Regions from separate parts of the Cyanobium sp. BA5m-10 genome, predicted to be linked through region 2. Evidence: predicted binding sites of a transcription regulator. Region 2 holds the regulator's gene; the other holds the start of a gene.
What was found. Region 2 encodes HrcA, which represses chaperone genes, less so after heat shock. Its sites were predicted from a motif close to TTAGCACTCNNNNNNNNNGAGTGCTAA; they were not measured.
Positions count from the first base shown of each region.

Region 1: a site for HrcA is predicted at 1,463-1,489, ahead of groES (co-chaperone GroES). Genes of this name have one in related genera too.

Region 1 covers NZ_JAGQCP010000002.1:78,596-82,000, forward strand. Annotated here, with positions in the region: gene groL (chaperonin GroEL) at 1-1,023, opposite strand, end outside; gene groES (co-chaperone GroES) at 1,075-1,386, opposite strand; gene atpD (F0F1 ATP synthase subunit beta) at 1,653-3,113, shown strand; gene atpC (ATP synthase F1 subunit epsilon) at 3,143-3,405, shown strand, end outside.
Region 2 covers NZ_JAGQCP010000035.1:2,803-6,207, reverse strand. Annotated here, with positions in the region: gene KBY85_RS11515 (DUF3352 domain-containing protein) at 1-620, opposite strand, end outside; gene KBY85_RS11510 (rhodanese-like domain-containing protein) at 675-1,031, shown strand; gene KBY85_RS11505 (heat-inducible transcriptional repressor HrcA) at 1,158-2,066, shown strand; gene KBY85_RS11500 (TerB family tellurite resistance protein) at 2,154-2,603, shown strand; gene trpB (tryptophan synthase subunit beta) at 2,620-3,405, opposite strand, start outside.

The sequences.
Region 1 (3,405 bases), on a different contig from region 2:
CTTCACAGCCACATCGTTGCCTTCGGCCACGATGGTGGTGGTGTCCTTGTTGATGGTGATGCGGCGGGCGGTGCCCAGCATCTCCAACTTGGCGTTCTCAAGCTTGAGACCGGCGTCCTCGGTAATCAGCTGACCGTTGGTGAGAACGGCGATGTCCTCGAGCATGGCCTTGCGGCGATCACCGAAACCAGGAGCCTTGACTGCCGCCACGTTGAGCACACCGCGCAGGCGGTTGACCACGAGGGTGGCGAGGGCTTCCTTCTCGATGTCCTCGGCAATGATCAGCAGGGGCTTGCCGGTACGGGCGATCTGCTCAAGCACGGGCACCAGGTCCTGCACCAGGCCGATCTTCTTGTCTGTGAGCAGGATGTAGGGCTCTTCGAGCACCGCTTCCATGCGCTCGGTGTCGGTGGCGAAGTAGGGCGAGATGTAGCCCTTATCGAAGCGCATGCCTTCGGTGACCTCTAGCTCGGTAACCATTGATTTCCCTTCTTCCAGGGAAATCACGCCTTCCTTGCCAACCTTGTCCATCGCATCGGCGATCATGCGCCCCACCTCTTCGTCGTTGCCGGCGGAGATGGTGCCTACTTGGGCGATGGCGCTGGAGTCGGAGATGGGCTTGGCGTGCTCCTTGATCTTGCCTACGAGGAAATCGGAAGCCTTATCGATGCCCTTTTTGAGGGTGATCGCATTGGCGCCCGCAGCCACGTTGCGCAGGCCTGCCTTGACCATGGCGTGGGCCAAAACCGTGGCGGTGGTGGTGCCGTCACCAGCTGCGTCGTTGGTCTTGGAGGCGGCCTGACGGATCAGGGCCACACCGGTGTTCTCGATGTGATCCTCGAGCTCGATCTCCTTGGCGATCGTGACGCCGTCGTTGATGATCTGGGGAGCACCAAACTTTTTCTCAAGCACCACGTTGCGGCCCTTGGGTCCAAGGGTGACAGCAACGGCCTCAGCCAGAATGTCGATACCTCTTTCGAGAGCTCTGCGAGCGTTCTCGTTGTAAATAATGCGCTTAGCCATGGAAGGCGATGTCCTTATGGGGTTAGGTCGGATTCAGTAATCGGCCAGTCGTCAGTTGACGATGGCGAGGATGTCCTTCTCGGATAGCAGCACAAACTCGTCGCTGCCGAGCTTGATGTCGGTACCGGCGTACTTGCTGTAGAGCACCTTGTCGCCAACGCTGACCTCAGGAGCCTGGCGGCTGCCGTCGTCGTTGCGCTTGCCGGGGCCGATCTGCACCACCTCGCCCACCTGGGGCTTTTCCTTGGCAGTGTCAGGCAGAAGGATGCCGCCGGCGGTCTTCTCCTCCGATTCGGCAACCTTGATAAAAATGCGATCTCCGAGGGGCTTAACCGTGGAGACGCTGAGAGAAACAGCAGCCATGGATGGATTGCGGGAGCAATGACATGACGCCTGAGACGCCACAGAACAGTGAACTTGAGTGGGCCTGAGGGGCGATTTAGCACTCGAGCTCAACGAGTGCCAACTTATGCCCAATCAAGTTCCGGTGCCCAGGCCCAGAGCGTGCGGGTGACCGAACCACCAGGGCGAACAGATGCTGAACAGGGTCCACCGCCTGTCGCGGTGGTAAGGTTGCGCCGCTTCAGGCGGGCTGATTCCCCCTGCGCTTCCCCAAGATTTCCTTACCTATGGCAGCTGCTACCGCCACCGGCACCAAAGGCACCGTCCGGCAGGTGATTGGCCCGGTTTTAGACGTTGAATTCCCGGCCGGCAAGCTGCCCAAGATTTACAACGCGCTTCGGATTGAGGCCAAAAATTCGGCCGGTCAGCTAGTCGCTCTTACCGCTGAAGTCCAACAGTTGCTGGGCGATCACCGAGTCCGTGCTGTTGCCATGAGCACCACCGACGGCTTGGTCCGTGGCATGGAAGCTATTGATACCGGCTCCCCAATTTGCGTACCCGTGGGCGAGGCCACCCTCGGTCGCATCTTCAACGTGCTCGGCGAGCCGGTGGATGAGAAGGGTCCAGTAACCACCACCTTGACCGCTTCGATCCACCGCGCCGCCCCCCTCCTCACTGAGCTGGAGACCAAGCCCAAGGTTTTTGAGACCGGCATCAAGGTGATCGACCTGCTGGCTCCTTACCGCCAAGGAGGCAAGGTTGGCCTGTTCGGCGGCGCCGGCGTAGGCAAGACCGTGCTGATCCAAGAGCTAATCAACAACATCGCCAAGGAGCACGGCGGCGTTTCCGTGTTCGCTGGCGTTGGCGAGCGCACCCGGGAAGGTAACGACCTTTACGAGGAATTCAAGGAATCGGGTGTGATCAACCCCGACGACCTTTCTAAATCGAAGGTGGCTCTCTGCTATGGCCAGATGAACGAGCCCCCTGGTGCCCGCATGCGCGTGGGTCTCTCAGCACTCACCATGGCTGAGCACTTCCGCGATACGAACAAGCAAGACGTCTTGCTGTTCGTCGACAACATCTTCCGTTTCGTGCAGGCCGGCTCAGAAGTATCGGCCCTGCTCGGCCGCATGCCTTCAGCTGTGGGCTACCAGCCCACCCTCGGCACCGACGTGGGCATGTTGCAAGAGCGCATCACCTCCACCCTGGAAGGCTCGATTACTTCGATCCAGGCCGTCTACGTACCTGCAGACGACCTCACCGACCCGGCACCTGCCACCACCTTTGCCCACCTGGACGCCACCACCGTGCTGAGCCGGGGCCTGGCTTCCAAAGGCATCTACCCGGCCGTGGATCCTCTGGATTCCACCAGCACCATGCTTCAGCCAGCCGTGGTGGGTGATGAGCACTACCGCACCGCCCGCTCTGTGCAGAGCACCCTGCAGCGCTACAAAGAGCTCCAAGACATCATTGCGATTCTTGGTCTCGACGAACTCTCCGAGGACGACCGCCGCACGGTTGACCGGGCCCGCAAGATCGAGAAGTTTCTCTCCCAGCCCTTCTTTGTGGCCGAGATCTTCACCGGTCAAAAGGGTGAGTACGTCAAGCTGGACGACACGATCAAGGGCTTCAACATGATTCTGGCCGGCGAGCTAGACGACCTACCTGAAGCTGCCTTCTACCTGGTGGGCAACATCGACCAGGTGAGGGCCAAGGCCGCCAAGATTCTTGCCGACGCCAAGGGTTGATTCCTTCTTTTCCCTGAGGACCCCTACCCATGAGTCTCACCCTCCGCGTTCTGGCCCCTGATCAGAGCGTTTTTGATGGAACCGCCGAAGAGGTAATCCTGCCAAGCACCACTGGGCAAGTAGGAATACTGCCTGGCCACGTCACCATGCTGGCAGCCCTGGATACAGGCGTAATGCGTCTCCGCTCCGGCGGCGCTTGGTCAACGATCGCCCTGATGGGTGGTTTCGCCGAAGTGGAGGCCGACGAGGTCACCGTTTTGGTGAATGCCGCTGAGCTGGGCAGCTCAATTAA
Region 2 (3,405 bases):
GCCTGCTCCAGCACCCCCCGGCCCGACGCGATCAACACCAGGTCGTCATCGATCAGCGCCGTAGCGATTGGCACCGGGCTGGTGCCCACCAGGGCACCACGGCCACTGATCAAGCCCATGCCGCGGTAACTGCTGATCTGCAGGTCGGTGCCAGCAAGACTGCGGGTCTGCCAGAAGCGCTGCAGGAAACGGCGGGCGCCGTCAGCGTCGCGACTGCGCAGGGCCAGCAACCAGCCAGCGGGGGCCGCCCCGGGCTCGGAAGCTAGTAGGGCAAAGCCAAGTTCGCGGCCCAGCCAGGGGGCCAGCTCGCCGGGATAGTCGAGGCCGGCGGCGGCGAAAGCACCATCCCTAAGACCCGCGACCGCCTCAGCCGCCTGGCGCCGCTGGCGGGGGGGAGCCACCGCCCGGGCGTAGCCCACCAGCTGCTCACCATCGCTGAGCAGATAGAGGCTCAGAGCGGCTTGGCGGGGCACAAAGCGGGCCGCCCGGGGCGACACCAGCTGCTGGTGCTGCAGTTGCAAGGGGGAGTGCTGCAGCACCAGCCACCAGCCACCCGCCGCCAGGCTCAGCAACAGCAATGTCACCGCCAGCACGACCGCCAAAAACGGGCGGGCCTTCATGCGCCCCACGCAGGATGGGTCCATCTTGACCCCAAGCCACCCCGTCTGCCCGCCATGGCACCTATCGAAACGACACCGCAGACAATCCGGGCCCGCGACCTGCAAGAGCGGCTGGAGCGGGGCGAGGCGATCCAGCTGGTGGACGTGCGCGAAGACACCGAACTGGAATTGGCCCGCCTGCCCCATGCCGTGGTGCATCTGCCCCTGGGCCGATCTAACGAATGGATTGGCCAGCTCAACCAGCTGCTCGACCGCGACCGCCCCGTAGCCGTGCTGTGCCACGCCGGCGTGCGCAGCTGGCATCTGGGCTGCTGGCTGATGCAGGAACACGGCTTTGGTGACGTCTGGAATGTGCAAGGGGGCATCGATGCCTGGAGTGTGGAGGTCGATCCAGCCGTACCCCGCTACTGACACCCGCAGGGCTGCGTACGATCGCCTCACTCCAGCGGCGCCCGCTTGCAGTCCGCCTCACCCAGGCCCTTGCCCGCCCGGCAGCAGGAAGTACTGCAGCTCGCCGTGCGCCACTACGTCGACACGATGGAGCCGGTGGGCAGCCAGACCCTGGTGCGCCGTTTTGGCCTGCAGGCCAGCCCGGCAACGGTGCGCTCAGCCATGGGAGCCCTGGAGCAGCGTGGCCTGCTCACCCAGCCCCACCCCTCCGCTGGCCGAATCCCCAGCCAGCAGGGCTATCGCACCTACGTTGATCAGCTGCTGCCCGCACCAGGCGCGGCCGCCCTGCAGCTGGAGCGCGAACTCACCGGACTCAGTCTGCAGTGGGCAGCCCTCGACGATCTGCTCCTGCATCTAAGCCGGCGCCTGGCAGATCTCACGGGCCTGCTCAGCCTGATCACCAGGCCCCAACGCCAGCAGTCCCAGCTGCAGGCCCTCCGACTGGTAGCCAGTGGTGAACGCCTGCTGGTGTTCCTGGTGGAGGGGGGCTCCACAGCCAGCAGCCTCAACTTGCGGCTGCCCTGCCTTGCAGTAGCGGAACTGGCGTCCCTTGAGCGCTGGGTCGCGGTCCAACTCGAGGGCGGCAGCATCGACTGGGCCGCCCTGCCCTCCCACCTGACCAGCAGCGGCGCCGTGCTGCGTCAAGCGCTGGCTAGTCATGGGCAGTCGCGCCAGCTGGAGGGCGAAGGCGCTGTAGCCATGGGCCTCGCTGGCCTGCTTGCCCAGCCGGAATTCAGCCAAACCCTCAGCCTGCGCCCCTTAGTGGAGCTGGTGGAGGATGCGCCCCAACAGCTCCTACCCCAGCCAGGCATTTGGATCGGCGCCGAGCATCCCCACCGGGCCCTGCACCAGTGCGCCGTGGTGCAGGCCAACTACCGCAGCGGCGACGGCGGCGTGGGCCAGGTGGCCTTGGTGGGGCCGATGCGCATGGCCTATGCCACGGCCCGAGCCGCCGTGGGCTCGGTGGCCCAGGCGCTGGAAAGGCTTTTGCGCTAGATCGGGCCCTTGGCGATCAATCGCAGCGCCAAATATTTCACCAGTCAAAGCCGGTAAACTGATTTCAAACATCAGCTCAACCAGTTAATGGACCTCCAATCAGCAGGAGTGATCCTGAGAATTCTCAATCTGGTTGCCCTTGCCGATGGTGGGGTATCTCTTGAAGAAGAGAACCTCTTGGACTCTCTGAGCAAACAATACAAACTTCAGGCCAAAATTATTAATTGGGAAGATCAATTATCTGATCCCTCCTGCATCGAGGATCTGGCAGCTTTGATAAATCCGGAGCAACGGGAACTGGCCATGAAAACCGCCGTGATGGTGGCTTCCGCATCAAGACAGCAGCAGGACGATGAATTCATCTGCGAGCAAGAGCGCGCGATCCTTTCTCGTCTTGCCACCGGCCTCGAACTGAGCCCCGATCAGCTGCAAACAATCGAGAACGCGGCGGCCGAGGAGATCAAGGAGCACCCCAACCTGTGGCAGGTGCTGTTTTCGCTATTCGGCAATCGTTTCGACTTCCCAGTTCTGGGCTGATCCCAACAGGCTTGAATCAGCCCCCCATCTTGTCGCCGAGCTTCTCGGCCACAGTGTTCACGTCCTTGTCGCCGCGGCCCGAGAGGTTAAGCACCACCTCAGTGCCGGGGGCCAAGGTGGGGCAGAGCTTCTCCAACCAGGCGAAGGCGTGGGCCGTTTCCAGTGCCGGGATGATGCCCTCCAGCCGGCACAGAAGCTGCAGGGCGTCCAGTGCCTCGGTGTCTGTCACGGCGCCGTATTCAGCCCGGCCGATGGTTTTGAGGTAGCTGTGCTCGGGGCCGACGCCGGGGTAATCGAGGCCGGCGCTGATCGAGTGGGCCTCCTGCACCTGGCCCTCCTCGTCCTGCAGCAGCAGGCTCATGGCGCCGTGAAGCACCCCAACGCGGCCCTCGGTGATGGTGGCGGCATGGCGGCCGGTGGCCACGCCATCGCCGGCGGCCTCAACCCCCACCAGACGCACGTCCGTGTCCTGCACGAAGGGATGGAACAGGCCCATGGCGTTGGAGCCACCGCCCACACAGGCAACCAGCACATCGGGATTGCGGCCAAAGGCCTCGTGGCACTGGCGCTTGGTTTCCTCACCGATCACCGCGTGGAAATCGCGCACCAGCATCGGGTAGGGGTGGGGCCCAGCTACCGAGCCGAGGATGTAGTGGGTGCTCTCCACGTTGGTGACCCAGTCGCGGATCGCCTCACTGGTGGCGTCCTTGAGGGTGGCAGTGCCGGCAGTCACAGGTTGCACCGTTGCCCCCAGCAGCCGCATGCGGAAAACATTGAGGGCTTGACGGCGCATGTCCTCGGC